4 regions of the Ruegeria sp. YKSF131 genome follow, and region 1 is predicted to be linked to each of the others. Evidence: riboswitches for the same ligand, from Rfam matches in the RefSeq annotation. Region 1 holds a riboswitch; each other region holds the start of a gene.

The links. A riboswitch is a leader RNA that binds a small molecule or an ion and turns the genes downstream of it on or off. The one in region 1 is predicted to bind cobalamin.
Region 2: linked by a shared signal. The riboswitch ahead of AC2FLZ_RS17070 (DUF4198 domain-containing protein) and the one ahead of AC2FLZ_RS11100 (CbtB domain-containing protein) in region 1 are both predicted to bind cobalamin.
Region 3: linked by a shared signal. The riboswitch ahead of AC2FLZ_RS10665 (hypothetical protein) and the one ahead of AC2FLZ_RS11100 (CbtB domain-containing protein) in region 1 are both predicted to bind cobalamin.
Region 4: linked by a shared signal. The riboswitch ahead of AC2FLZ_RS17280 (DUF1636 family protein) and the one ahead of AC2FLZ_RS11100 (CbtB domain-containing protein) in region 1 are both predicted to bind cobalamin.

Annotation. Positions count from the first base shown of each region.
Region 1 covers NZ_JBXWQZ010000025.1:33,355-40,745, forward strand. The annotation lists gene AC2FLZ_RS11085 (L,D-transpeptidase) at 1-541, opposite strand, end outside; gene AC2FLZ_RS11090 (hypothetical protein) at 939-1,442, opposite strand; gene AC2FLZ_RS11095 (CbtA family protein) at 1,507-2,205, opposite strand; gene AC2FLZ_RS11100 (CbtB domain-containing protein) at 2,210-2,380, opposite strand; cobalamin riboswitch at 2,415-2,630, opposite strand; gene AC2FLZ_RS11105 (DUF1636 family protein) at 2,812-3,147, opposite strand; gene AC2FLZ_RS11110 (transglutaminase-like cysteine peptidase) at 4,293-4,916, opposite strand; gene AC2FLZ_RS11115 (MerR family transcriptional regulator) at 5,265-5,681, opposite strand; gene AC2FLZ_RS11120 (hypothetical protein) at 5,719-6,150, shown strand; gene AC2FLZ_RS11125 (GDCCVxC domain-containing (seleno)protein) at 6,155-6,373, shown strand; gene AC2FLZ_RS11130 (DUF411 domain-containing protein) at 6,585-7,061, opposite strand; gene AC2FLZ_RS11135 (heavy metal-responsive transcriptional regulator) at 7,346-7,391, opposite strand, start outside.
Region 2 covers NZ_JBXWQZ010000055.1:10,681-18,071, reverse strand. The annotation lists gene AC2FLZ_RS17080 (NikL family nickel/cobalt ECF transporter subunit) at 1-159, opposite strand, end outside; gene cbiM (cobalt transporter CbiM) at 156-767, opposite strand; gene AC2FLZ_RS17070 (DUF4198 domain-containing protein) at 774-1,559, opposite strand; cobalamin riboswitch at 1,692-1,890, opposite strand; gene AC2FLZ_RS17065 (ROK family transcriptional regulator) at 2,012-3,202, opposite strand; gene AC2FLZ_RS17060 (sugar ABC transporter substrate-binding protein) at 3,392-4,411, shown strand; gene AC2FLZ_RS17055 (ABC transporter permease) at 4,519-5,592, shown strand; gene AC2FLZ_RS17050 (ATP-binding cassette domain-containing protein) at 5,592-6,368, shown strand; gene AC2FLZ_RS17045 (nucleoside/nucleotide kinase family protein) at 6,365-7,000, shown strand; gene AC2FLZ_RS17040 (aspartate/glutamate racemase family protein) at 7,041-7,391, opposite strand, start outside.
Region 3 covers NZ_JBXWQZ010000024.1:5,739-13,129, forward strand. The annotation lists gene AC2FLZ_RS10640 (histidine phosphatase family protein) at 59-622, opposite strand; gene recR (recombination mediator RecR) at 704-1,297, opposite strand; gene AC2FLZ_RS10650 (YbaB/EbfC family nucleoid-associated protein) at 1,359-1,712, opposite strand; gene AC2FLZ_RS10655 (DNA polymerase III subunit gamma/tau) at 1,902-3,665, opposite strand; gene AC2FLZ_RS10660 (protein-tyrosine phosphatase family protein) at 3,838-4,350, shown strand; gene AC2FLZ_RS10665 (hypothetical protein) at 4,342-4,749, opposite strand; cobalamin riboswitch at 4,841-5,059, opposite strand; gene AC2FLZ_RS10670 (alpha/beta hydrolase family protein) at 5,193-6,050, shown strand; gene rsgA (ribosome small subunit-dependent GTPase A) at 6,087-7,115, opposite strand; RNA gene ffs (signal recognition particle sRNA small type) at 7,274-7,372, opposite strand.
Region 4 covers NZ_JBXWQZ010000057.1:3-7,393, forward strand. The annotation lists gene AC2FLZ_RS17275 (NAD(P)-dependent oxidoreductase) at 296-1,291, opposite strand; cobalamin riboswitch at 1,394-1,598, shown strand; gene AC2FLZ_RS17280 (DUF1636 family protein) at 1,693-2,067, shown strand; gene cobW (cobalamin biosynthesis protein CobW) at 2,072-3,127, shown strand; gene cobN (cobaltochelatase subunit CobN) at 3,131-6,424, shown strand; gene AC2FLZ_RS17295 (ferredoxin-like domain-containing protein) at 6,421-7,391, shown strand, end outside.

The sequences.
Region 1 (7,391 bases):
GACCACCGATGCTTCTAGGCTGAGGCGTGCCGTGAATTCTGAGATATGTATCTCGATTTCCAACGTATAGATAAAGGGCTCGAGAGCCGAGAGCATTACTTGGCCCGGGTTCCATACCATCCCGAAATTCCGCGTATTCGGGGTTGCGCTCGATCATTGAAGCCGTTGGCGTCCAATGTGGCCACTCGACCTTGCGCCGGATAGCATAGGTTCCGGGCTCGTAAAGGTTCCCTCGCGCGATCGCAACGCCATAGCGCATTGCGGTCCCGCCTTCCTCGATATGGTAAAGATAGCGCGCGACCGCATCGACATGGATGTCACCAGGAACCAAACCATCATTTGCTACGACACGTCGTGGTAAAAAACGGTCATGAACGCCCCATGGATTTGAGGTCGCTGGATCGTAATCAAATGGCGTGACCTGGCTGTCCCAATAGGTCTTTTGCGACGAGGTTGGCCATGTTTTGGCGATCAATGGACTGGCCGCAGACGCGGAAAACAGCGCAGTGGTTGATTGAATGAAATAGCGCCTTGTCAGCATAGATCTCAGCCTGGTTCACAAGTTCAATGTATTTGCATCGCATTTTCACGATCAAATTCGAGTCTTAAAGCCTCTAGCAGCTAGAGCTTCAAGAGGTTTCAGGTAACGCTTAGTTTATCCAGTCGATCAGGTGCGCGGTGGCGTGAACTCTGATTTGATCGAGTTTGCTTTGGACTGGGTCAAAAAAGCAATGGAAAGAACCGAAATGCCCATTGTAGTTGCTTCATGTTTTCGGTTTCCGACGATGCAAGCCAAAGGAACAAGACGGGAATTCGGCGCGGCTTTGCAACAGCTTATCTGTCCTTGGATACAGAGCGGCAAAAACCCGCGCGCACGCTGTACTTGCCGCTTAGACCCGCTGAATCCGCGTAGTTGTCTTCTCAGCCAGGAATGTCAATCAGGAGTCATCGCCGTCAGGCTGCACGGTCACTTTGGCCTCCACGGGCACACCCTCAACCATCAGAGGGCTGTGGCTGTTGCCATTGAGAGAAACTTTTACTTCAACATCGCCATCGGGGAGCGACGGAAGGTGTAACCAATTGGCATAAAGGCGGCCCAGCTTTTCGCCGTTGATATAAACATGCGCGTGACCTTCGCCTGGAACGTCAGCCGTGGAGGCATTTTCCGGAGCAAAGCGAAAGTTCTGCGGTGTCACACGCAGATTCCAGCCCGCCATAGGATCCTTAATCATCTGGATCGCCACACTGGGGGCGTCGCTGTCGGCAGGCAGATTAGTGGCAGCGGAGTGGTCGTGCGCTGCCATCTCCATGTTGCCGCCGTGTTGGGCCGGGTCAGTATGGTCATGGCTCTCAAAGGTGCTACCGCTGCTGGCGGCAATCACAAAGCCAGCACCGCCGCCAAAGACAAGTCCGATGGCAAAGAGAGCAAGAGAACGGGACATCTTGTCATCCTCAATAAAAAAAACCCGCCGGTGTAACCAGCGGGGTAGCAATGGAGGAGCGCGATCAGACTGCAGCGCCTGCGCGCTTGCCTTCTGTCTGCCAGAAGTGGCCGGTGAAACTGCCTAAGAGTGCCCAGGCGGCCATGCCGATGCCGAAGGCCCGGGCAGCAAAAAGCGCCCCGATCTCGGTCGGAACCGGCCCAGAGAAACTCTCAGGCTCAGGGGCCCCGATAATATGCGGTACCATTAGCAGCACGGCCGCAATCAGGTAGCTTACCAGGTTACCTCCAAAGGCAATCAGCCACATGGCTACGCCGGCTGCGGCAACGGTGACCGTCCACCAGATCTGACGCACTCCCACATCTGCTGCCGCTACGCCGGGAACTTCTGGAGCCAGTGACAAGCCAGGAGCAAAGTGGAAGGCGACAAAGCCCGCAAGACCCCAAAGCAGGCCGGTGCGGCCGTTGATCTCATGCCCCTGACGTTCGGCTACTGACATCAGCGCCGCCAGGACTAGCGCATAGCCGGTGTAGGTAAGCATGGTGAAGATAATGCTGAGACCATCGCGCATCGGCTCGGCGAACATGCCGGGCAGGTCGGGATGCGCAGTTACGGGATCAGCGCCAAAATGCACCAGGTCGCCGCCCTCATAGAGCTCGGCGTGAAGTAGCACTGGCTGCACGAAATACAACTGCAGAAGGGCGGCAATCAGCCCCGCTGCTGCACCAGCGAACAAGCCGCTGGTCAGAATACGACTGAACATTGTTTTAGTGGCAGGGGAAGCCAGTTGCGTGGCGCACATCATGAGCCGCGTCATGCAGGCCAGAAGCCTGAACATGGCCAGTCACGGTAATGATCCCTAGACCCAGAACCACGGCGAATACTGCAGGCAGAAAGGATGCGCCAGCGGCGGATGCCTTGATCGTTTTTGTCGTCATTTTAATCCTCCTCGCCGTCACACCCGACGGCATATGTTGTGTCCATCCTACGGCCGGTCTCCTGACTCGCAGGTCACAGCAGACTTCCCCCTTCCCAGCGCCATTACGCCAGTGGTATTGGAAGGCCGCTCGCCGCTCACAGTCGCGGGGGCGGTCAAGGCTTCAGTGCGGTAGTTTGGTGCACCGTCCTCATTCCCGTTTCAGTCCCAGTGCGTAGGCACCTTTGGACACCGTAGAAGCCTTTATTGTTCCATAGTGCTTTGTTCCGTCAAGTACGAAAGCGACATCATAGTATTCTGCAGCGGTCAATCTTAGGTAATGGCAGGCTTGGTTTAGATTTTAGCCGTTCAGTGCAGAAGGCTAAGTCGAAAAACACAAACTGTAAGCTGAAAACTCGACACCGGAGCTTTGGTCGGCAAGTTGCATGTTGGCTATCTTTTTTGTGCCGGTATACGTGCAATCGCCTTGAAACGTAGCTTACCTAGCTTCCTGGCGTCAGCGAAGTCGCCGTCAGTACTGTCCTCATACATCCGCATGAAGATCATTATGTCCGGAAGATCGACAACCGTAACCTCACCGAAAAGATAGGCGGTCTTGCCGCTTTGTCGCACCGCCAACGTCTGTGGTCGGTGACAACCGGACATGCAATCCACTTGCTGCAACTCGGCTTGCACCCCCGATGCCTCCAGCGTTGCGGCTAATTGATCATAAAGGGTGGAATCCGCGTCGCGGCAGGTTCTGCAAAGCGTGAGGTTAGGTAGGCACATGCGTCAGGCTGATCCTTGATCGAGAACTTCCATCTGAGATTTCATATTTGCTGGTCGGTTGTTAGCTCAGTTTCAATACGTGTTTTGACTCTAAGTCTGGAAAAGAGTCCATACTCAGGCAGGAAGGACACATGAGCCCTAGCCCTCGAAAACTTTGCAAATACACCGAGTGCGAGACGGGGATTTGGCAGGGCGAAGAAGCAACCATCAGACGAAAAAATTTTTAAGTTTCTACGTGAGACTGAGCTGAAGCAGGTGGTAGGCGATGAAGTGGAAACAGCTCACGCGAAACATCTTTGTTCTTCAATAATCTGAAACAGCATTGCCTCCGGGATCGGCTCGCCATGACACGCCTATTTTCAGGTCCGCGCGCACCGCGCCTCCCAAGGCGAATTCCGAGACGCGACAGGTTCTTGTTGCGCGTAACTAGGTTCGTTCTATCGTCAATTACAGTCTAGATCCGGGACATATAGCGGGGTTCGTGCTTGATGGTTACCTTTCGGTTACCACGACCGATCATGGGACTGAATGCGTAGCGACAACCGACGACATTCAAAAGGAAGTACGCTGATGCGAAACGCCTCGGCATTAACAACTTTTCTGTCTGCGTCACTACAACCGAGGATCGCCCATGCCGCCATCGGTTCTCGCCGCAACCCGGTGTGATGGGTGTTGTGATAACGGCATATCTCCGGGTGCAGCCAGTCTTCGAACTCCTCCAATGTCATCGACGCAGTGCCGGAGCCGTCGCATTTCCCCTTATCCTTGGGGGATAATTGCGTTCTTCCCTAAAGTAGATGAACGGCCTCCATGGTCGTCCTAATCAGGCGTTCGATATCTTCGCCGTAACGCGCTCGACCCGGTGGCCTTTACTTGACGGAGATACTCCAATCTGAGCGGGTCAAATGGAAGGTTTCGCTGCGGAAACGCGCCCATTGTCTACGTGTATGGCTTGCGGAATCCCAACAGTAGGCCAATACGACACCTCCGAGATATCTGGCGCGCGGATCGAATTCGTTCACACGCAATGGTGCAAACACAAGCAGATGGACGAGTCGGACTGAGCATCGAAACTCAACTATGCGCCCAGAACAATGCAGGTCGTGACATCAATTGCGAGAGGCAACCAATGTCTACCCAATGGTTTAGCCGCTAGAAACCTGTACCCAACGATCAGGGTGAATCGGGTCCTGTATTCGTAGGAAAAGATACCTTGTTTCCTTCCACGTTTTGATCCTGTTGGTAACATTGTCCAGAACCAAATCGCCTTCACTCGAGCGATAGACTAGAACAGCATGGCCATTGCGATTGGTGTCCAAGACGGTCGCGATTAGTAGCTTCGTAGGATCCACACCGTTCTGCACAAGTTCAAACTTCTTTTGCAAAGCGAAGTCTTCGCAATCTCCTGACCCTTGCGTCGGCAGTGTCCAGTATTCCTTTGTCCCGTATTGGCTTTGATCCGAAACGGCACGGATTCTCCGATTGACGCGCGTGTTGATCGTTTTAACGATCTGATTTTCTTGTGCCACGGACAGACCAGAACTACGAGCGCTCGCGCACGCCCAAGAGTAATCTTTGCATAGTGTTTTGGCACCGGATGGCGCTTCAATCTTTCTGTCAAGACCGATCGAGGGAAGCTCAGAGGCTTGTAATGTAGCGGCAGACACAAAAAAGCTGCATATAAAACAGATCATTGGGAGATAACCCAGCAGGTTTTTCGATAACATTCTCTGAACTAACGTGGGATTTGTCATATCTGCCTTCTCCATGCTCGTTCCTCGAAGGTATCCAAACTTCCGGGGCCAATGTATTTTATTCCAAGCCTTCATGTGCCTTGAGGCATTGCAACTGCTTCTTAGCCTCTAGGGGTAAAGCGGCAAAAATTTGCAGATTCTTTGGTATTTCTTCCTTAGTTGACAGCATCAGAGCATCCACGCCATCACCAGTCCGGCATAGCTAACAGCGCGAACTAGAGGGTAAGCTGATCGCAATTCTCTCATTCAACAAAAATACAACACAGATCGGCCGTCATCGCTTAAGGTTACGAAATACTGGGACAATGAAGCCGCTCCTCCCCAAACTGAGACAGGCAGTTTCGGTTTTTCCGGGCGCTGCAATTAGTGACCGCTAATGACATCTTTGACGACAGGCTCGTTGAGCAACGCCGTTAGCAGGGGGCATGCTGCTCCTTCAGTACAGGTCTGCACAAGTTCTACCAATGCTTGCTCCAGCCGTTGGAGAGCGGCGATCTTTGACCTGACCTTGTCGAGATGTTTTGTTGCGACGTCTTCGGCGTCACGACAGGCTTGCTCCGGCGCTTTGGACAATTCGCGAAGTGCGCATGCATCCTGAATAGTGAAGCCAAGATCGCGGCAGCGTTTGATGAATCTGAGCTCGGATATTTCCCGTTCCGTGTAAGCGCGGCGCCCCGAGGCGGTTCGACCGGTTTTCTCGACTATGCCTTCCCGTTCGTAGTAGCGGATCGTCTCGACCGACAGGCCGGTCAATCTCGCCACTTCGCCAATCGCAATCATGTGATGACCTTTCCCTTGAACCTGTAGCCACTACAGGATGCATATTGTCGGTCATGATGTCGAATTTCGCAAACCGCACGAAGCAAAAATCGAGGAAGCCGAACCGGCTTCCGCTCAGGATCGTCAAAGTCGGAGAAAGCAGACTATGAGCAAGTTTGTAGGGGCGAGTTTTCTTGGATCGTTTACCGCATTTGGCGTTGCGACCTGCTGCATCTTGCCGATGGCCTTGATTTTACTTGGCTTGGGAGGGGGCTGGCTGGCCGTATTTGGCAAGATTGCCGCCGCGAGTTATTACGTGCTCGGCGGTTCGACGGCCCTGCTGTTTCTCTCTGGCATCGTCGCGTACCGCCATGGTTCACTCGACCGCCTCAAATGGTGGCTGACAGGCAGTTTTGCGTTAACGACCATCGCTTGGGTTATCGTACTCAACGAAATCCGAATAAATGATTTCCTGATAACCTTAATGTGACGCCATGAGTGAAGAACGCCCGAACCTTGTCAGCACGATCATCTGCCCGGAATGTGGACATTCAAGACCTGAAACGATGCCAACAGATGCGTGCCAGTGGTTCTACGAATGCACATCTTGCGGAAAAGTCCTGAAGCCACTTCCCGGCGATTGCTGCGTCTACTGTTCCTACGGATCGGCCCCATGCCCGCCAATTCAGGCGGGCGACAAATGCTGCGGTTGATACGGCGACCGGGATGTCGGTTTTGTCCGCAAAGCCGGTCATCAGGCTTGGCGGACGCAGGTATTTTTTCACCGTAGGCTGGAACTTGCCCGGTAGGACAAGGCAGGCGTGAAGTCACGGATCAACTGGTTTGCCGTGAAGAATGTCACGTAAACCGGGCAGAACAAGCGAGCGCCGTGTTTTTCAGGATCTTGCCAGCGCCGTCGGGACTTCATACGGCCGGGTAGCTGGCAAACACCTCTGTGGTTCCATCCTTGCGGATCAGGAAGACGTCAAAGGCTTCGCGTTCGCTTTCCGGCCCCATGCCTGGCGAGCCGAACGGCATTCCGGGAACCGACAGTCCGACAGCATCCGGGTGTTCGCCCAGCAGGCGCCGGATGTCAGCGGGCGGGACGTGTCCTTCGATCATGTAGCCCTCCGCGCGGCCCGTGTGGCATGACATCATGCCCTCTGGAATACCGTTGGCGGTTTTGTAAGCGTTCAAGGCCTCCCAGGCACTGTTTTCCACGCTTAATTCAAAGCCTTCCGCCCGCATGATTTTGATCCACGAGCCGCAGCATCCGCAATTCGGATCCTTCAGGACATGGATGAAACGGTCGGTTTTCGCGAAGGCGGGAAGCGCCGCGCTTCCCGCAAGGGCCGCGGCTCCTTGCATCACGCGGCGGCGGCTCAGGTTATTCGTCGTCATGTTCCCTCCGGGGAAAACTTGTCTTGAACCGATGTGAAAGCGCACCGGCAGGGTTGAATGCGGATCGCAGATACGAGACTGCCATATTCGTTACCCTCGGATACTCATCAGATATGGCTTTCTGGGCGACGGAGGGATTTCTCACAATGATCTGGCGCAAACTCTGCTCGGAGACGGAACCCTCGCTCTCCTTTTTTCGCTGCACCAGCCACTCTGGGTCTTGCTTGGCAATAACCCGGTTCGCAAGCAACTCCGCTACCCTCCGATCAAGGCCGGAATTGCGCCTATTTCTCACTGCTGCGTTCTATGGCACCCACGATCGAACAGTTC
Region 2 (7,391 bases), on a different contig from region 1:
GTTGACGATGACCTCGGTATCGCTTGCCATGTCGCCGTTGGAAAAGCCGATTTCGCCTTCGATGGCGTCACCGGATTCAAACACTCCGGCTATGACCTTATGCGCCAAGGCAGGTAGGGGTGCACAGCACAGCGCCAGAATGATTGCCAGATACCTCATGCGACCGCTCGTTTGACAAACAGCTCGGGCTTGACCTTGCGCGCCAGCAAAACCGCGAACCCGGTCAGGATCGCCTCAATCGCCATGACAGGAATATGTGCAAAGAAAACAAGCTTGGCCGCAGGCAGGAAGGCATCCCCGGACAAGGCCAGTGAAAACGCAACCATGCCGGTTGTGGCGGCAATGGCAAAGGCACCGCCAACCCCGCCCCATATCGCACCTTGCAGAGGTGAGCCGTGGGCGATCAGGCGGCTAAAGATCAGTCCGGCCAGAACCGCGGGCAACGCGATGTTCAGGGTGTTGATCCCCAATACCGTCAACCCGCCAAAGCCAAAGAAGACGGCTTGCAGCAAAAGCCCGACGAACAGGGCCGGGAATGCGGCCCACCCCAGCAAAAGCCCGGCCATACCGTTGAGGATCAGGTGCACCGACGACGGACCAATAGGAACATGGATCAGCGATGCCACGAAAAAGCTGGCTGACAGCACCCCCGCAGTGGGGATGCGATCAAGATCCAGCGACCTGAGGCCCATGGCAATTCCACCCGCCGCAGCGACGGCGCCGCCGATCACAACCGGGTTGGACAAGGCTCCGTCAACGATATGCATCTACGGTTACTCCAAATCCCAGGCGCGGATCCAGATGACCGCGTCCTGGCTGAGTTCTTTGCCATTGTGTTCGGTCACGGGACCGGCGCCGAGCGCTGCAAAACCCCAATATCCGGCTTTTGGAACGCCGAATGTGAAATACCCGTTATCATCCGAAGTTGCGACCAATGCACCACCCGGCAACGGCGAGACGGTCGGGGCCGAAGCAGCCGTGCTTTCCATGTCCGGTTCTGCGGCCATGTACTCGATCTCGATCTCGGCACCCGCAACCGGTTGGCCTTCTGCCATAACCCGACCCGTAAAGGTCGAACCCGCGATGATGTTGGTCGGTTTGTTGAGCGGGATGATCTCAACCGGCAAGCCCACCGGGTTCATCCAGTCGGTCGGCAATTCGTTGCGGTTCATGAATGCCTTGGCGATCTGCTGGATATAGATATCCTCAGACCCCTCGTAATAGGGCTGGGGAACTGTCACCAGCACATAGTCGCCCGACCGTTTGACGGGAACATAACCCTTGAATGCCGCGCCTTCGTTTTCGCCGCCGGTGAAACGCACGGGTTCCAGAGTGTCCAGCAGGTCGGTTTTCTGACCGTTGTGGATCACGTAGAATTCCTGCGGCTTGTCCAGATCCATGACATGCCCGTTCGAGAACGGATGCCAGAAGATCAGCTTGACCGGAACATTCCCCGGTGCGTCGATCATGGTGTCAGAGGTGTATTCCAGCAGGAAATGCGCATTTGCCATCGCTGGAAGCGCCATCGCCACAGCGGCTGCAGAAAGCAGCTTGGTCATCAATAGTCGTCCTTGTCCCTTCGTACCAACCCCGGTACGAGATGCGTTTTGACTGCGGGGACGTCCAAGCCGAGCTGCTTTTTCAAGCATCCTGCTCCGACGCACATCCCGTCGCCGATTAGGAGTGCCCTTGTCAAAGGCACATGTCCGGCAGGTATCCTGACTTGCGGGTCAAAGCGTTGGGCTGGCCTTCCCGGATTAACTCCAGTGGCACTTCAGCCCTGCTCGCCGCTTACAGTTGCGGGTGCAGTTGCGGAATTGGGCCAAAGCCCGCACCGCATTCCCTATTGATTCCAGAGCACGCCCCGGAACCGGACATGCCGAGCGGCTTGCCAGACTTCTTCAGCATCCGTCAACGATCAATTGCGCTGGCTGTCAAAAAGTTCAGCGGGCAATGCCCTTTTTCCGGTTGATCCGCTTTGGATACAGGTCGGGGTTTTTCGGGGATGAACCTACCCTTCGAGCAGGTATCTTTCCGACAATGGCAAACTGGCCGCCCCCAATGACCGGGCATCCGGGCCCGCCGCCCCTGCCAGCACCAAGGGCCGTTCAAGCCCGGTCAGGTTCATATGGGATAGTTTGAGCTCAACCCTTTCCACCAGCCGCGCCTTGATATCAGCAGGCATCCAGCCATCAATCTTGATACATTCGAAATCGATCAGGCTGCAAGAAGAGACGATGGCATGGGCGATTCCGTGCGCCGCCTGGTTCAGCCAATTCTCAAGGAGGGTTTCCGGTACGTCCCAATGCCGTGTCGTTTCCCAGATTGAACCGGCTGTTGCGGCATTTCCACCAACCGCACGCTCCAGCACATAAAGACTGGCGACATCTATCAACGGTTTCACTCCGCCCACTTCGTCCGGCACAGGCAATGGGCCAAGCGCACCGGCATTTCCCCGCCCCGGAAAGATGGAGCCGTTCAGAACCACCCCGCCCCCGATGAAGAAGCCGACATAGAAATACAGGAAATCTCGTGGGCCTTCCGCCGGGCCAAACACCAGCTCGGCACCGCAGGCGGCCGTTGCGTCGTTTTGCAGGAAAACCGGCACGTCATAGCTAGCGGCCAACGCGCCTTTCAGGTCCGCGTCACGCCACGGATCCATTTTTTCCTGAGGAACCTGCAATGTTTGTGCCCAGTCCCAAAGGTAGAACGGCATGGCAATCCCAAGGCCCGCGATTCTGCTGCGCGCCTCGTGCGACATTGACGCCATCACTTTGTCGAGGCTTTCTGTGGAAAAGCTCAATGTCGCCTCGGGCGTCGGAAAATCATAGGTCCGCCGTTCGCGGTGCCTGACGTTGCCAAGGAAATCCGTCAGCACCAGTTCGGTACTGCGCCGCCCGACTTTGAGCCCAAAGAAATACGCGCCGTCCGGGTTCAGGCGCATGGGAACCGATGGCTGTCCGACTTTTCCCCGGATCGGTTCGCCCCGCAACAGCAACCCATCGTTCTCCAACTGGCGCATGATGACCGAGACCGTCTGCGCCGACAGGCCGGTCATGCGCGCGATTTCAGATTTTGCGAGGGCCTGATGGCGCCGGACCAGTGACAGGACAAGCCGTTCATTTCGGGCCCGCATTCCACTTTGGTTGGTGCCGCGCATGTCTGGCTCGCGTACGCCAGTGGTATTGCCCTGAGAGTTCATTGCAGACACGGCCATCCCCTTCATGACGACAATGTTGGAACCCTTCCTTTCTGTCAATAATAAATAAGAGTGATTTATTTATTGACTCGAAATTCGAATCTTGTGATGGTTTTTATGTGAGATCGGGCCGGTTTTCGCCCGATCAAACGTATGCCCGGAAGGGCATTGGGAAAACTGGGAGGACTACCGATGAAACTTGCGAAACTTGCAGGCGCCACGGCGCTGGCGGTTACGGCCATGGCAAGCAGTGCAATGGCCGAAGGTGAAACCGTTTGCCTGATCACCAAGACGGATACCAACCCTTTCTTTGTTAAAATGAGAGAGGGTGCCACAGCTAAAGCCGAAGAGCTTGGCATGACGCTGAAAGCCTTTGCCGGCAAAGTCGACGGAGACCACGAAACTCAGGTTCAGGCCATTGAAACCTGCATTCTGGATGGCGCAAAGGGTATCCTGCTGACCGCGTCGGATACGTCGTCCATCGTTCCGGCGGTGCAGCAGGCCCGCGATGCCGGGCTGCTGGTGATTGCGCTGGACACCCCACTTGAGCCTATCGACTCGGCCGACGCGACCTTTGCCACGGACAATTTCCTTGCGGGGCTTCTGATCGGACAATGGGCAAAAGCCACGCTGGGAGATGCGGCAAATGACGCCAAAATCGCCACGTTGGACCTTGCGGTCAGCCAGCCCACTGTGGATGTGCTTCGCAATCAAGGGTTCCTTCAGGGGTTCGGTGTTGATCTGGCCGATCCGAACGTGATTGGCGATGAAAACGACCCGCGTCTTGTTGGCAGCGATGTCACCGCTGGCAACGAAGAAGGCGGTCGTCGCGCCATGGAGAACCTGCTGGCCAAAGACCCGACGATCAACGTGGTGCACACCATCAACGAACCGGCGGCAGCGGGCGCTTATGAAGCGCTTAAGGCTATCGGGCGCGAAAATGACGTGTTGATCGTTTCCGTCGATGGCGGCTGCCCTGGCGTGCAGAACGTGGCGGACGGCGTCATCGGTGCAACATCACAGCAATACCCGCTGCTGATGGCATCGCTGGGCGTTGAGGCCGTCAAGAAATGGGCGGACGAAGGCGTGAAGCCCGAGAACACACCCGGTAAGGACTTTTTTGACACCGGTGTGGCGCTTGTGACGGATAAGGCCGCCGACGGCGTCGAGTCCATCTCGGTTCAGGAAGGCATGGACCTCTGCTGGGGTTAAGCTGAATGTTTGGAAGGCCGCTGCGCGGCCTTCCACTTATCAAAACCACCCACACGCCTGAAACCTTGCTAAAGTCGTCATAAACCTGACGCTTTGGGGGAAGTTCCATGTCCGATTCTTCACGACAAGCTGACGATTTCGAAACCGCCGCAAAAGGCAGCCCGGAGAAAGTCGCCGAGTTTGACGATCACCAACGCGGATTTGTCGGGACGGTTCAGCATTTTCTGCATGTGAACCCGTCGCTGGTCCCGCTGATTGTCCTTGTCGCTGCCATCGTCATCTTTGGTGTCTTGCTGGGCCCCAAGTTCTTTTCGCCCTTTGCGCTGACATTGATCCTGCAACAGGTTCAGATCGTCGGGATCGTGGCCGCGGCACAAAGCCTTGTGATCCTGACCGCAGGCATCGACCTGAGTGTTGGGGCCATCATGGTGATGTCGTCGGTTGTGATGGGGCAGTTTACCTTCCGCTATGGAATGCCGCCTTCGGTTGCGATTGTGTGCGGCCTTGCTGTTGGCTCGGCAATCGGGGCCTTGAACGGGTTTCTGGTCAGTCGCATCAAGCTGCCGCCTTTCATCGTCACCCTTGGCATGTGGCAGATCGTTCTTGCGGCGAATTTTCTTTATTCACAAAACGAAACGATCCGGTCGCAGGAGATCGAGGAACACGCCGCCATCCTGCAACTGTTTGGTGCCAAGTTTAACGTGGGCGGGGCGGTGTTTACCGTCGGGGTGGTCTTCATGCTGGCGCTGATCCTCGTCCTTGCATACGCGCTGCGGCACACGGCCTGGGGCAGGCATGTCTATGCCGTCGGGGATGACCCCGAAGCGGCAGAGCTGTCCGGTGTCAACGTACACCGCACGCTGATATCCGTGTACATGCTGTCCGGCCTGATCTGCGCCTTTGCGGGCTGGGCCCTGATTGGTCGGATCGGGTCGGTTTCGCCAACCTCGGGGCAGCTGGCCAACATTGAAAGCATCACGGCGGTCGTGATCGGGGGGATATCTCTGTTTGGCGGTCGCGGGTCTATTCTGGGGTCCCTGTTCGGTGCCCTGATCGTGGGCGTCTTTACGCTTGGGCTGCGGTTGTTGGGCGCGGATGCACAATGGACGTTCCTGCTGATCGGCATCCTTATCATCGCAGCGGTCGCGGTCGACCAGTGGATCAGAAAGGTGGCAGCCTGATGGAACCCATTCTCAAAGGACGGAACCTTGTGAAACGCTATGGCAAGGTGACTGCGCTGGATCACTGCGACTTCGATCTGATGCCGGGTGAGATTCTGGCGGTGATCGGCGACAATGGCGCGGGCAAGTCGACGCTGATCAAGGCTGTGTCGGGCGCGGTGGCGCCGGACGAAGGCGAGGTCTGGCTGGAAGGTCAAAAGGTGAATTTCCATTCCCCGATCGACGCGCGTGAAGCCGGTATTGAAACCGTGTACCAGACGCTTGCCATGTCCCCTGCCCTGTCGATTGCGGACAATATGTTCATGGGGCGGGAAATTCGGCGCAAAGGACCGCTCGGGTCGTGGCTTCGCATGCTTGACCGTCCGGCGATGGAAAAATTCGCCCGCGAAAAGCTGAGCGAACTGGGTCTGATGACGATCCAGAACATCAATCAGGCGGTCGAAACCCTGTCGGGTGGACAACGTCAGGGGGTCGCCGTGGCACGCGCGGCGGCGTTCGGGTCCAAGGTCATTATTCTGGACGAACCGACAGCAGCACTGGGCGTCAAAGAAAGCCGCAGGGTCCTTGAACTGATCCAGGATGTGAAATCGCGTGGCATCCCAATCATCCTGATCAGCCACAACATGCCCCATGTTTTCGAAGTCGCAGACCGAATTCACGTGCACCGGCTGGGGAAACGCCTGTGTGTGATTGACCCCAAAGACTATTCGATGTCCGACGCCGTGGCGTTTATGACCGGGGCTAAGGAAGCACCGCCCGAGGATCAGGCCGCATGACCGGTGGCGGCACCGCCCCTGACGTTCTGGCCGACCGTATCGTCGACGCCGTTGAGGCGCTGCCGCCGGCCCGACACCGGCAACTTGTCGCGATTGCCGGGCCTCCCGGATCCGGAAAAAGCACTGTTGCCAGCCTTGCCACGGCCGAACTGAACCGGCGCGGGGTGTCAGCCGGGCTCGTTCCAATGGACGGTTTTCACTTTGACAACGCGATCCTGAAGGAACGCGGGCTTTTCCCCCGCAAGGGCGCGCCGGAAACCTTCGATCTTGCCGGGTTTCGTGCCTTGCTTGTGCGTTTGCGTACCGAAGATGAAGTTGCAATTCCGGGCTTCGACCGAAAGCTTGATCTGGCAATCGCTGCCCGATCAATGATCTCGCCTGACCAGCGGGTCATTCTGGTTGAAGGCAATTATCTTTTGCTGAATGAACCGGGCTGGTCGGGCCTTCACGCCCTATGGGCGCTCAAGGTGTTTCTGGGCGTCGATCTGGCAACACTGGAATCCCGGCTCACCGACCGTTGGGTTGGGTTTGGGCTGGACAAACAGGCCGCAAGAGAGCGGGCGCTTTCAAACGACATTCCGAATGCCGAGCGGGTGATCCGGAACTCGGTACAAGGCGACCTGAACCTGTGACATCTTAGGGCGGGTCAGTCAGAGCGCCTGTGTCACCTGTCTAGTAGGTGGGCGGCACAAGACCGGCCTGAAACCATGTCACGAAAGATACGATAGAAAACACGGGCAGCCCTGTGGCGCGCTGAATATCGGGCGCGTAGGGGCACATATTCGTGCATTCCAGCACGATCGCGCCAAGATCGGGGTGTTCCGATGTCAGGGCCATGGCGGCTTCGACATTGTCCTTGCGGGCCAATTCCACATCAAGACCAAGCTCATTTCCAAGGATTGCGCGGGTGAACTCCGCCCCGCCTTCGGTTGTGCCGATGGGTGTGTCCAATGGAACATTGGCGGCCAGCAAGTGATCTTGGGTCAGAGTAGAGGCTGATATGGTCAGAACCCCGGCGCGTTT
Region 3 (7,391 bases), on a different contig from region 1:
GTGACTGTTCTGGCAACGATGATGAGTGCAACATGAGTTCCGAACCCAAACCATTTGCTCAGGTCACTATGGTTTCAACTCCGTTTGAAAGATGAAACACGCAACCCTGAGTTCGCGGTAGCTGTAGCAAATTGTCCAGATCGAGACCCAACCAAAGCCCTCTTAGCACCAAAGACGTGACGCCGTGGGTTACTATGATCGAAGGCTCATCTTGTTCCTTCAGAAATGAGTGTACTCTATCGTAGATATCATCGAAGCTTTCCCCACCCGGGCTGCGGAAGAACCAATGATAGCTTTCATAGGAACAATCGATTTGCTCTCGGATGAAATCACGCGTTGCGCCTTCCCATTGCCCAAACGCGATTTCCATAAGCCGTTCATCATATATCAACTCATGATGAGGCGTCGTTGCTAAGCGGGCGGTATGCACTGCTCTCTCTTGCGGGCTGACGAAAACGCGCGAAGGTGCATTCGGTATTCGCCTGAGTATCTCATTTTGCTTACGGGCCTGAGACTTGCCAATTTCCGTCAACGGGGAATTCATGCGCCCTTGGAACTTCCCGAATGTGTTCCATTCCGTTTCGCCATGTCGCAGTACAATAAGATCTGGATATTTGTGCAATATATGTACCTGAATTGAATACCGTTGGAGACGCCGTTCTTGCTGACTCTTTTTTAGGGACGTTGATTTATAAATGCTGACCTAAATTTCCTTACGCGCCCTGAGCGCCGCCGTAATCGTCCCATCATCCAGATAATCCAACTCTCCGCCGATGGGCACGCCTTGCGCCAGTGAGGTCAGGCGCACCTGACCTTCCAGCTGGTCCGCGATGTAATGGGCGGTGGTCTGACCGTCGACAGTGGCGTTCAGGGCAAGGATCACTTCGGTGATCCCTTCGGCCAGAACCCGATCCCTGAGGCGGGGAATGCGCAGTTCGTCGGGGCCGATGCCGTCCAGTGCGGACAGCGTGCCACCCAGCACGTGATAGCGGCCTTTGAAGACCCCTGACCGCTCCATCGCCCAGAGGTCGGCGACGTCCTCGACCACGCAGAGTTCGCCGGTCGCTCGGGCCTCGCTATTGCAGATGTCACAGATATCCGTGGTGCCCACGTTGCCGCAATTCAGGCATTCGCGGGCGGTGATGGCCACTTGCTGCATGGCGTCTGACAGGGGCGTCAGAAGCAGAGCGCGTTTGCGGATCAGATGCAGCACTGCACGGCGGGCCGAGCGCGGGCCGAGCCCCGGCAGTTTGGCCATCAGGTCGATCAGATTGTCGATTTCGCTGTTCGTGCCCATGGCCTGCCCTGCTTTGCACCGGAGGGAGCCTCCGGCGGGAGTATTTGGGAAAAGATGAAGCTCAGAACGGTAGCTTGATGTCCTTCGGCAGGCCCATGCTTTCGGTCAGCTTGCCCATTTCTTCCTGTGAACGTTCGGCAGCTTTAGCCTGAGCGTCCTTGATGGCGGCCAGGATCAGGTCTTCGACCACTTCCTTGTCGTCGCCGTTGAATATCGACGGATCGATGTCCAGCCCCTTGAGTTCACCCTTGGCTGTGGCCGTTGCCTTGACCAGCCCCGCACCGGATTCGCCGACAACCATCATGTTGTTCAGCTCTTCCTGCATTTCGGTCATCTTGGTTTGCAGGTCTTGTGCGGATTTCATCATCTTGGCCATGTCGCCCAGTCCGCCAAGCCCGCCGAGTCCTTTCAGCATCAGTCGTCTCCTGTGTTTCTGTTTGGTTCTAAATACGGACCGCAGGCAGGCGGCACAAGAGGTCTCCCGCCTGTCCTGATCAGAGCGTCGCCGACCGATCAGTCATGCGCCTGCATTCCCACCCTCAGTTGTATCGTGGAGGGGCGTGAGTATGCCGGTTTCTTGAAACTTGGACCCACAAGCTTAGGGCTAATCCTCTTCGAAGGGGTCCCATTCATCTTCGACTTCGGGAAGGGCCTCAGTCTCAACCTTGGCGGCACGCTGTTCAGGTGTTTCGATCCTTATGATCCTCGCCTTGGGGAACTGCGTCAGCACGGCCTGAACCAGCGGGTGTTCTTCGGCCTCGGCTTTCAGGGCCAGTTCGGCCCGGTCCCGCACTTCCGCGATGGTCGCGGCATCCCCGTCCGAGACAATGGAGACGGCCCACCGATTGCCAGTCCAGCGTTGCAGGGCAGAGCCCAATCGCGACGCCAGATCCGACGGTGCCTGAGGCGTCGGGGTGAATTCGATCCGGCCGGGCTGGTACGACACAAGGCGCATGCCGCTTTCCACCTCGACAAGCAGTTTCACATCGCGGTTTGTGCGGATCAGTTCCACCACATGCCCGAAGGTTGGATAGCGGGCCAGGGCCGTCTGGGCATCCTGCGCCAGCGCGGCAACCGGTGCGCCACCCGCGCCGCGCGGGGGCGATGCATAGGCAGGCGGCGGGGTCGCGTTGGATTGCGTTGCCACCGGGGCCTGCCGGGACATTGACATGCCCCCGCCCGGCCCGCCGGGTGGCGAAGGTGGGGCGTCTTGCAGCCGTTTGATCAGCTCTTCGGGGCTGGGCAAATCGGCGACATGCGTCAGTCGGATAACAGCCATTTCGGCGGCCATCATCGCGTTGGGCGCGGCAGAGACTTCCTCCAGCGCCTGCAGCAGCATTTGCCACATCCGGGTCAGAACCCGCATCGGCAAGGCCTCGGCCATGTGCTGGCCCCGTGTGCGTTCGTCGGGGGAAACCGTCGGGTCCTGGGCCGCGTCAGGTGTGATCTTTACGACGGACACCCAATGCGTGATTTCGGCCAGATCGCGCAGCACGGCCAGAGGGTCCGCGCCTTCCGCATATTGTCCGCTCAGTTCAGTGAGCGCCCCTGCCGCGTCACCGCGCAGGATCATGTCCATCAGGTCCAGAACACGACCACGATCCGCCAGACCCAGCATCGCACGGACCTGATCGGCGGTCGTCTCGCCAGCCCCGTGTGAAATCGCCTGATCCAGCAGTGAGGTCGCGTCCCGGGCCGACCCTTCTGCAGCGCGGGTGATCAGCGCCAGCGCATCGTCGGCGATCTGCGCGCTCTCGGCCCCGGCGATCTTGCGCAGCAGGCCGATCATGTCTTCGGGCTCGATCCGGCGCAGGTCAAAGCGCTGACACCGCGACAGAACCGTGACCGGCACTTTGCGAATCTCGGTGGTCGCGAAGATGAATTTCACATGTGCGGGCGGTTCCTCGAGCGTCTTGAGCAGCGCGTTGAATGCGCTGGTCGAGAGCATGTGAACCTCGTCGACGATGTAGATCTTGTAGCGCGCGCTGGCTGCGCGATAGCGGACACTGTCGATGATCTCGCGGATATCGCTGACGCCGGTACGGCTGGCGGCATCCATTTCCATCACATCGACATGGCGGCCTTCCATGATCGCGATGCAATGCTCGCACTGACCGCAAGGCTCTGTTGTCGGCCCTCCGGTTCCATCCGGTCCGATACAGTTCATGCCCTTGGCGATGATCCGTGCCGTGGTGGTTTTACCCGTTCCGCGAATGCCGGTCATGACAAAGGCCTGCGCAATCCGGTCGGCTTCAAAAGCGTTTTTCAGGGTGCGCACCATGGCATCCTGACCCACCAGGTCGGCAAAGGTTTCCGGGCGGTATTTGCGGGCGAGAACCTGATAGGCGGGGCTGGGCGTGTCTGTCATGTCTACTCGCTCGGATTCGGTGCTTCGGCACAGCGTAGTGGCGGCGGCAGTCCGCGTCCACTGTGGGGCGTGATGATTTTTTGTTTCAGAAACGGGCTGGTTTCCAACTAAACTGGTCCAGCGGATTTAATGGCTCATTTCTTAAAGAGTACCTTGGGGGAGGACGCACTTCATGTCGCAGCTGGTCATTTTTGCTCTGCAGGTCGGAGGCGGAACGCTTGCCCTTACTTCAATGCCCGGGCGTGGCGGGGATTACGTCGGCGATCTGGATATGATTGCGGCGTGGAAACCGGGCCTTGTGATTTCAATGACGACGGATGTTGAAATGCTTCAGGATGGCGCGCAGCACTTTGGCAGCGACATCCAAAGCCGTGCCAGCCGGTGGGTTCACCTGCCGATCGAAGATTTTGGAGCACCGACGCAGGCGGTTCAGAAGGCCTGGCCAGAGGTCAGCGCCACGGCCCGACATGCGCTGTCGGGCGGTGGCCGGGTTCTTGTGCATTGCCGTGGGGGGTGCGGCAGATCCGGGATGATTGTTCTGCGACTGATGGTTGAATGCGGTGAACGCGCCAGCGACGCACTGGACCGCCTGCGGGCCGTGCGCCCCTGCGCTGTCGAAACCGATGCGCAGCTGGCCTGGGCGTCCCGGATCACCCCGGCACAGGTGGAAGTGGGATCAAGCTGACAGCTGCTGGGGTGCGTAGCCGGTTTTCCGAGGCCGGATCGTTGAAACCTCGATCATGGCGCAAGGCGGGTTCGCGACAATGCCCGAGGGCAGCGTGCTGAATGTAGGTCCGAAGATCAAATCGGCATAGGCATCAAGGTCCCGAATTGCCGTATCAGGGTGCGCCCCGCAGAAAACGCGAACGCTGTCGGATCGCGCTCGGATCGTTGCCATGCACCCTTCCGCGCAATGTGATAGCGCGCTGCTGCCTTCAAATTCGAAATCCTCGCTGGTGGCCGAAACCGCCTGCGCCATGGCTTCGGAAATCGAGCGGGCCAGTCGCGCCAAAGCCGGGCAGGTTTTGCCCGTCCGCTGGCACACTGTTGCGCTGTATTCGTGTGACTTTGTCTTCCAGATCATCCTGCGCCCTCCGCGCGTGGTGGGCTGGAATATTGGGGCAGGTGGGACAGCATTTCGCCGTCAGGACCTGCCCGGACACCCCGCCCGAGTTTCGGTTTCAGTTCCGATGGCAGGTCTCCTGACTTGCGGGTCATTGCTCTGCCGACCTTCCCAGCCCATAGGCCAGTGGTATTTCGGCATTGCTTAACGCTTACAGTTGCGGGGGCAGTCGCGGACTTGGTTGATGCCTGCGTGACCAGACAAACCGCACCGTGTTCCCTTTTCATCCCGACCTCTTGTGGGGGCCGGAAACCATCACACAACCGCTAGCGTCTGATCGCGTTCCGAGTCAAGCCGATCTTTAGGCCGGACGTTTGGTCATGCTGGATGCGGTTTACGTTCCGGCCTAGTGTCGTCAGCATCGAAGGCAGGCAAACCGATTGTTTCAGCGAAAGCCGGGAATCATGTTGGATACGGAACAGACGGTGTTGATCGAAGATTTCCGCTTTCCGTCAGGGTCCGTGACCTTGTCGGCGCGGTTGCATCGGCCAGTGGGTGAGCCGGAAACCGTTGTCGTGCTGAACAGTGCCACAGGCGTGCCGCGTGACTATTATCAACACTTCGCGCGATGGCTGGCTACCGAGCGGGGGATAGCTTGCCTGACCTATGACTATCGGGACTACGGGCTTTCTTTGGTCGGTCGCCTGAAAGACGCAACTGCAACAATGGCGGATTGGGCATTGATCGACATGCCAGCGGCACGGGCCGAATTGCGCAGGCGATTTCCTAAGGCGCAGCACTGGACCATTGGCCATTCGGTCGGTGCGATGCTGGGGCCGGTGCAGCCGGATATCAACCAGATCGACCGTATGATCTGTGTGTGTTCGGGGCTGGTGACTTTGAAAGATCACCCATGGCCCTATCGGGGGTTGGCGGGGCTGTTTTGGTATGGCCATGCACCGCTGATGGTGCGGGCGCTTGGCTATCTGCCTGGCAAAGCAATCGGGTTTGGCTCGGACCTGCCAGCCTCGGTATACTGGCAATGGCGCAAATGGTGCACAGCTCCTCTTAGCTACGTTCCCGAGATCGGGCAGAATTTGCCTGATGCGCATTGGGGCAGTTCTGGAACAGCTGTGGATCTGTTCACGTTCGAAGACGACCAGATGGTTCCGCCCGAGGCGGTTTGGCGCCTTGCCGATCTGTATGGCCCCGGGGCCAGACGCCACCTTCTGAAGCCTGCCGAATTTGGGCTGCCGGAGATTGGTCACATAGGCGCATTTGCCCGGCGCAATGCAGCGGTCTGGCCGCGCCTGATCGCCTGATCAGACGCGACGCAGGTTTTCCATAACACCTTGCAGCTATGGCCGTTTGCGAAGCTTCTTGTCCTGCATGACACCGCGGACCATCTTGCCGAACGCCTTGTCCCGCGCCCGCGATTGCGCAACGGTTTCCGAGTTTCGCTGATCTTCGCGCCGCAGCTTGCGCCAACGGTCCAGCCGCGCCGGATCAAGAACGCCCTTGCCTATTGCGTTCTGCACGGCACAGCCGGGCTCGGTCTCGTGCTGACAATCCGAAAAGCGGCAGCTTTGGCCAAGCTCTGTGATGTCCGAGAACACGTTGTCGATCCCGTCCTGAGCGTCCAACAAACGCAATGCGCGCATTCCCGGCGTGTCAATCAGCCAGCCACCGTTACCCATCCGGTGCAACGCGCGCACCGTTGTCGTGTGCCTGCCCCGTGCGTCGTCTTCGCGAATTCCAGAGGTGGCGAGGTTTTGATCCGTCATGGCGTTGCTGAGCGTCGTTTTACCCACGCCCGACGACCCGACCAGCGCGCCGGTCTGGCCTTTGGGGCACCATGCCAGAACCTTTTCGATATCTGCCGGGTCCAGCGCATTGATCGCCAGTACCGACAAAAAAGGGTCCAGAGATTGCACTTGTCCCGAGAAACTGCCGGGGTCATCCGACTGGTCAGCTTTCGTCAGGACAACGACAGGATAACATCCGGCCTGATGTGCCAGCGCCAGATAACGTTCCAGCCGGGGCAGGTTGAAATCGGCGTTGCACGAGCTGACGATGAACAACACATCGACATTGGCTGCTATCAGTTGTGTTGCGGCACCTGTACCGGCAGCCCTGCGTTGCAGCAGGCTGCGCCGGTCCAGAATGTGACGCACGCGGTTTTCGGCGTCGGCAAGGACCCAATCCCCAACGGCATATGAACCGGTCGGATTATCCGGTGTCAGCAAAGGGATATCACCATCCGGGCTCAGCCCGATCAGACGGTCCCGATGTACCGATGCGATACGAAAGGGCGTGTCAGAAGGAAAAACCGCATGCTGCGCGGCAAAGTAAGAGGACCATCCCAGGTCCGAAAGCGTATAAGACATTTATCTGCCTGTTTTCAGAAACAGCAATGCCAACGGATGGCAAGCGCGCATCCGCAGGTCGTGTGTTCAGGCAGTCCGGTGATTCCGGTGAATCAGAACCAGTCTGCCCGAAGGGTTTTCACTACAATCATAAAGCCCTCCTGTGGCTGTGGTTCACGAAGTGAGAGGTTGGACATCGACCCAAGCGGGGCTCGTTGTGGCTGCTTCCTTCCGGACCTGACCAGGTTGGCGAGGCGCTCGCCCGCGCCAACCTCTCGAGTCCGGATATAGGGAAGG
Region 4 (7,391 bases), on a different contig from region 1:
CGCTTTTTGTTCACTTTTTGTCAGGAGGTGTTTTGCACCCATAAGCCGTTGTTTTTGCTTACGCTCTTTCTGGATTGCAAATCCGTGTACACCGGTTCGATTCCGGTACTCGCCTCCAACAACATCCAAATCGCTGACTTAACCCCGCAGTACACGCGTGCGACGCTCGGTATTTCAAGACGTTCAAGGCCCGCGATTCTGTCGAATTGCGGGCCAGATATGGCGTGTTTTTCGGAACTCCTGCCTACCCCTGTTCGTTCAAGGGGCGCGATTTTGTCTGGTATGTGCTTTACGTTCAGGCGCGCCCTTGTGGCACAACCTCGTATCCCGGCTCCTCCGGCTCATCATCCGTCATTTCGGCAGGGAAGCCCGGGGCGGTGATATCCAGGCCGGTTGCCTCTTCCAGCCGCTTGATAATATTTGGTGAAAGCTCGCGTTCGCCATAGCGTGCGATACCATCGTTAAAGATGTTGATCATCACCGGGTTTATTTCCAGCGGCACCCCGGCGCGGTCGGCGACCTCCTGAAACAGACCGATATCCTTCTTCACCAGATCCATGGTGAAGGAAATATCGCGCGACCCGTTCAAGATGACCTGACTTTCGGTTTCGTGCACGAAGGACGTGCCGGACGAGATTTTGATCGCCTCATAGGTCGTGTTCAGATCCATCCCCGCAGCCTTTGCCGTAACCAGTGCTTCGGCGCAGGTGATCAGGTTGGCGGTGGCAAGATAATTGGTCATCACTTTCAGCACCGAGGCCGAGCCCAGTTCGCCGGTGTGCAAAACCCGACGACCCATTGTCGTCAGGAACGGCAGAATTCGTTCAAACGTTTCCCGGTCACAGCCCGCAAAGATCGAGATATTGCCCGTCGCGGCACGGTGGCACCCGCCAGAAACCGGGCAATCGACGGCCGCACCGCCGCGCGATATGACTTCGGCTCCCAGGCGTTTGACTTCGGCCTCGTCCGTGGTCGACATCTCCATCCAGATCTTGCCGGGGCCCACTTCGGGCAACATCTCCTGCATCACTGCATCCGATGCTGCCGGAGACGGCAGACAGGTGATCACCGCATCGCAATCGCGCATCAACTGGGCGGGCCCCTCAGCCGCCTTTGCACCTTTGGCGACAAACTCGGCCACCAGATCCGCGTTCAGGTCATGCACAGTCAGATCAATGCCGTTGCGCAAAAGGGATCCCGAAAGCTTGCCGCCTACGTTACCCAGACCGATAAATCCCACTTTCATATGACGCATCTCCAAGTTCGTCGTTTTCCCGTCATGCGACCACATACCGAACACATTCTTCATGCCGCCGAACGACGCCTACAGGTCGCTTTTTTCTCCTTGGCTTATTTGTTGCGCGCGAACCGCTTGACAAGCGGGTCAGCGGTGCCGCATGTCCCTGTCGTTGGTGTCGGCGACAGCCGATGAAAAGGGAATGCGTCAACGGTTCATCCGCCAAACGCAGCCGCCCCCGCGACCGTGACCGGAGAGGATGCCCAATGCCACTGGCCTGTGCCGGGAAGGCGGGACATCCGACAGAGCGACCGCTCTGGCATCCGCAAGCCGGGAGACCTGCCAACACCCGAAGTTGAAACCGGGCGGGGTGTTCCGGTGTCGGGTCCATGTGCAGACGTGGTGCCCGCATGAAACCCCGTCCCCCGCGAAGAGGATTTGGGGGGATGAGAGACATGAGCGAGAACGCACCGGTAGAGCTACTGGTCTGCACGACTTGCCGCCGGGGTCTGCCCGTCGAGGATGACGCTGAGCGACCCGGCACATTGTTGCACAAGGCCCTGGAACAGGCTGTCCTGCCGGATGGCATCATTCTGAAACCGGTCGAATGCCTTTCGAACTGCGATCAGGGCTGTTCCATCGTGCTTCGGGGCGGGCCGGATCGCTGGACCTTTGTTTACGAGAATCTGAACGAAATCGATCACGTCGATGTCATCATCGATGGCGCGACTAAGTATCTGGCCACAGGCGATGGTCTGGTGAAATGGCGCGACCGTCCTGAACATTTCCGCAAAAACTGCGCCTCGCGCATTCCCCCGATTGGAGCCTGAGATCATGTCGAACCTTGAAAAACTCCCCGTCACTGTGATCACCGGCTTTCTGGGCTCGGGCAAAACCACGCTGGTGCGCCATCTGATGCAGAACCCGCAGGGCAAGCGCCTTGCGATTGTTGTTAACGAGTTTGGCGATGTGGGTGTTGATGGCGACATCCTGAAGTCCTGCGCGATTCCGGAATGCCCTGCGGAAAACATCATGGAACTGGCAAACGGCTGCATCTGCTGCACCGTGGCCGACGATTTCATCCCGACCATCGAGGCGCTGATGGCGCTGGAACCGCGCCCGGATCACATTTTGATCGAAACATCCGGCCTTGCACTGCCCAAACCGCTGCTGAAAGCGTTTGATTGGCCTGATATCCGTTCGAAAATTACCGTTGATGGCGTTATTGCGCTGGCCGATGCCGAGGCCGTGGCCGCCGGTCGCTTTGCTCCGAACGTTGAAGCGGTGGATGCCCAACGGCTGGCTGATGACTCGATCGACCACGAAACACCCTTGTCCGAGGTGTTCGAGGATCAGATCTCGTGCGCGGATATCATCCTGCTGACCAAGCCCGATCTGGCAGGTCCCGAAGGTGTCGCGAAAGCTAAACAGATCATCGCCGCTGAGGCGCCGCGCCCGCTTCCCGTCGTCGAGGTTGCCGAGGGTGTCGTCGACGTACGCGTCGTGCTTGGCCTTGAGGCTGCCGCCGAAAATGACATGGACGCGCGCCCGTCACATCACGATGGCCATCACGATCATGAGCATGACGATTTCGAAAGCATCATCGTCGAGTTGCCGGAACAGACCGACCCGGCGGAACTGGTTGCCAGGATTGAACGTCTGGCAACTGAGCTGAATATCCTGCGCGTCAAAGGCTATGCCGCCGTCACTGGCAAACCGATGCGCCTGCTGGTTCAGGCTGTCGGCGCACGGGTTCGTCACCAATACGACCGCCCGTGGGAGCCCGGTGAAGAGCGCCGCTCGCGCCTGGTCGTCATTGCCGAACATGACGACATCAAAGAGGCTGAGATCCGTGATATCCTAGTGGGTGTGACCGAGGTTGCCGAGTAAGTCATGCACGTCGTCTTTCGCGAAAGCCACGGGCTCGAGGAAACCGAGACCCCAACCGATCTGGGCCAAAGCCCAGCCGATCTGGTTGTGCTGTCCTTTTCCGACAGTGACCTGGGCGCTTTCGCGGCGGGCTGGCATCGCGGCGGCGGACCTGAGGGGCGGATGCCAACCTTGCGACTGGCCAATCTTGCAGCATTGAAACACCCACTGTCCGTCGACACCTATGTTGAACAGACACTTGAAGGCGCAAAGGGCATCCTGATCCGTCTGATCGGTGGCGTGCCCTATTGGTCTTACGGGTTGCAACAGGTTCTGGCACTGGCACAGGCCAAAGGCATCGCGCTGGCCGTTTTACCGGCGGATGGGCGCGAAGACACTCGGTTGGATGAGTATTCGACCCTGCCCCTCTCGACCCTGCGGCGGCTGGCACATCTTTGTGATACCGGCGGAGAAGTCGCCGCGCAGGCCGCATTGGCCCAGATGGCGTTAGCAGCAGGGCTTTATGCCGGCCCGGTGATGGGCGCGAAAACCGTGCCCGAATGCGGTGCGTGGTGCCCGGAACAAGGTGTCATCCCGGTGGATTCCGCGTTCGAGAACGATGCTAAACGCATTCTCGTAACCTTCTACCGCGCTTATCTGACATCAGCAGACACAGCCCCGGTCGCGGCCCTGATCCGCAGCTTGCGCGCCCGCGGGCTCCAGGCGGTGGGTTTGTTCGCCCCGTCGCTCAAGGCCCCGGCCGCTGCCAACTGGCTCAGGGAACAGGTCGTTGCCCTGAGACCATCGGCCATCATCAACGCCACTTCATTCTCGGGAAAGGGCGCGTCTGGCACGTCGCCTTTGGACGCGGCGGATGTGCCGGTGTTTCAGGTCGCCCTCGCCACCTCGCGACGCAAGGCTTGGGCCGAGGCCGAACGCGGCCTGTCGCCTGCCGACCTCGCCATGCATGTGGTATTACCCGAAGTGGACGGGCGAATATCAGCAGGCATTGCCTCCTTCAAAGAGCCGGGCAAGCGCGATCCGCATCTGGAATACTCGCGTTTTGCGCATCGGGCCGAGCCGGACCGGATCGAGGCGATCATCGACCGGGTATCGGGCTGGCTCGCCCTGAATGACAAACCCAAGGCAGACCAGATCCCCGCGTTGGTACTGTCCACATATCCAGGCAAAGACTGGCAGATGGCCCATGCGGTCGGTCTCGACGCGTTGGCCTCAGCCGAAGCGATGCTGTCTGATCTTCACGGTGAAGGCTACGACATCACGGCTGCCGAACCGATTGCCGACACACTCTTGGACGCCCGGGTATCGTGGCCGCTTGAGGATTATCTGAGTGCACTCGCTGAATTGCCCGAGACCCTGCGCACCGATCTGCACACCGTATGGGGCGATCCCGAGCAAGACCCAATTTTCGCTCATGACGCGTTTCACTTCACGGCTTTGCGACGCGGCAAGGCACTGGTCGCACTGCAACCAGAACGCGGAACACCCGAGCTGCGCGATGACGACTATCACGACCTTTCGCGCACCCCGCGCCATAGCTATGTCGCCTTCTATTTGTGGCTGCGCAAAGGTCTTGGAGCGGATGCGCTGATCCATATCGGTGCGCATGGCACGCTGGAATGGCTGCCCGGCAAATCAGTCGCCCTATCGGCAAACTGTTGGCCCGAGGCACTGATCCGTGACCTGCCGGTGATCTACCCGTTCATCGTCAACGACCCGGGCGAGGCCGCGCAGGCCAAACGCCGGATCGGCGCGGTGACCCTGGGCCACATCCCGCCTCCCATGAAAGAAAGCGGAACGCCTGACCGGATGGTGCGGCTGGAAGCCCTGCTGGACGAATTTTCAAACGCGGACGGTCTTGACCCCAGACGCCGCGACCGGCTGCAGGAAGATATCCGGGAAGAAGCACAGGCCATTGGACTGGAGAACGATCTGGGTCTGGATCAGGCCACCAGCACCGCCGAAGCAATCACGCGCATTGACCGCTTTGTCTGCGATATCAAAGAAAGTCAGTTCGGCGACGGGCTGCACGTCTATGGGCGTGTACCGGACGTGACCGGCAGTTTCGACCCAGCCCCATCCGCCCATGCCGAACGCAAGGCCCTGATCAATGCGCTGGCCGGCAAGAGGATCGAGGCTGGCCCGTCCGGCTCGCCCTATCGGGGCCGCTTTGACGTGCTGCCGACCGGGCGAAACCTTTACACCACCGATCCGCGATCTGTGCCCACCCGCGCAGCTTACACGCAAGGCGTGAAACTGGCCGAGGAACTGGTACGGCGGCACTTGCAGGAGGAAGGTGATTACCCGAAAGGGCTGATTGTCGATCTGTGGGGATCGGCCACCATGCGCACTGCGGGCGAAGAATTCGCCATGGCCCTGCACCTGCTGGGTGTAAAGCCGGTTTGGGACAAGGGATCCGAGCGGGTTTCGGGTATCGAAGTTTTACCCATCACCGACCTGAGCCGCCCGCGTCTGGACGTCACCCTGCGGGTTTCGGGCTTGTTTCGCGATGTGTTCCCCACATTGTCAGCCCTTTATGGTCAGGCGGTTCGGGCTTTGTCAGAGCGTGATGAAGCGACCGACTGGAACCCCTATGCCGGTCACGCCCCGGCTACGCGGGTGTTTGGCCCGGCACCCGGCAGTTACGGCCTGAACATGACCCATCTGTCCGAGACCTATACGGACGAGGCGCGCGCCCAAGCCGGGGAGGCATGGCTTGAGGCCAGCTCGTACGCGCTGGAAGGTGAACACATCGCGCAGGACAAAGCGGGAATCACGGATCGTGTCGCCAATGCCGACAGTTTTGTTCACCTCCAGGATCTGACGGAAACTGACCTGCTGCTGGCCAACGACTATGCCACGCATGAAGCCGGTTTTGCCGCCGCCAAAAAGGTCGCTGGGGGCACCGCTCAGCTTTACCATCTGGACAACACCAACCCAGATAATCCGCGCGCCCGGACTCTGCCGGAAGAAATCAGCCGCGTCGTTCATGCCCGCGCTGCCAACCCCGGCTGGATTGCGGGGATGCAGCGCCATGGTTTTCGCGGCGCCGCCGAGATTGCTGCGACGCTGGATCACATGGCCTCTTTCGCGCATCTGTCCGGCACTGTCGCTCCGCATCTGTTTGATCTCTATCACGAAGCCACATTGGGTAATGAGGCCGTTGATACCTTTCTACAAGAGACCAACCCGAAGGCCCATCAGGCCATGCAAGACAGGTTCCGTGCATTGCTGGAAGCGGGGCTTTGGAACACGCGCCGGAATTCGATCCGGGCCGATTTGGAGGGTTTGAGATGAGTGCACCTATCGTTCAAGGCTGGTGTCCCGGCGCGCATCGCCCGATGATGTCAGGCGACGGGCTGGTCGTGCGGGTCCGTCCGCGTCTGGCGCGACTGAATGCCAGGCAGGCTATTGGCTTGTGCGAACTGGCTGAACAGTTCGGCAACGGCACCATTGACCTGACCAATCGTGCCAACCTGCAGCTGCGCGGCGTGGATGAGCGCGACCACCAGCCGTTGCTTGTGGAGCTTGCGGCGCTGGACTTGCTTGATGCGGAACCCGGCATCGAAGTACGCCGCAATATTCTGGTCACTCCGCTCTATCAGGCGGGCGATTTGACCGCGCGGCTGACGCAGGAATTGATCGATCGACTGGCGGAACTGCCTGCTCTGCCCGCTAAGTTCGGTTTTGCCATAGATACAGGCCCGACGCGCCTGTTGGCCTCGGATTCCGCAGATATTCGTCTGGAACTGGGTGCTGACGGTCTGATCCTGCGCGCCGACGGCTGCAAAACCGGGCGGTGTGTGGCCGAAGGCGACGCCATCGACCACGTGATCGCGCTGGCCCGTTGGTTTGCCCAGACCTATACGGCCGAGACACGCCGCATGGCGCGGGTCGCCTACGCGCTGCCACAGGATTGGCAGGGATTTGCCCCCGGTCCTATCGGTGAAAAACTGCAACCCGGCCCCTGTGAACTGGGTTCTCTCTACGGCGCGGCATTCGGCTCGCTGCCTGCGCGCAAGCTTTGTGAACTGGTTGAAGCCAGCGGCGCTTCTGCCCTGCGTGTCACCCCGTGGCGGCTGATCCTGCTGGAAGGCGGGGCGGCGATACCCTCCCCGGATTTCGTCATGGACGGAGCCGATCCGATGATGACAACCGACGCCTGCCCCGGCGCGCCGTTCTGCCCGCAAGCGCAGGTGGAAACCCGCGACATCGCCCGTGCATTGGCTCGGCGCATTCACGGTCGTCTGCATGTCTCGGGCTG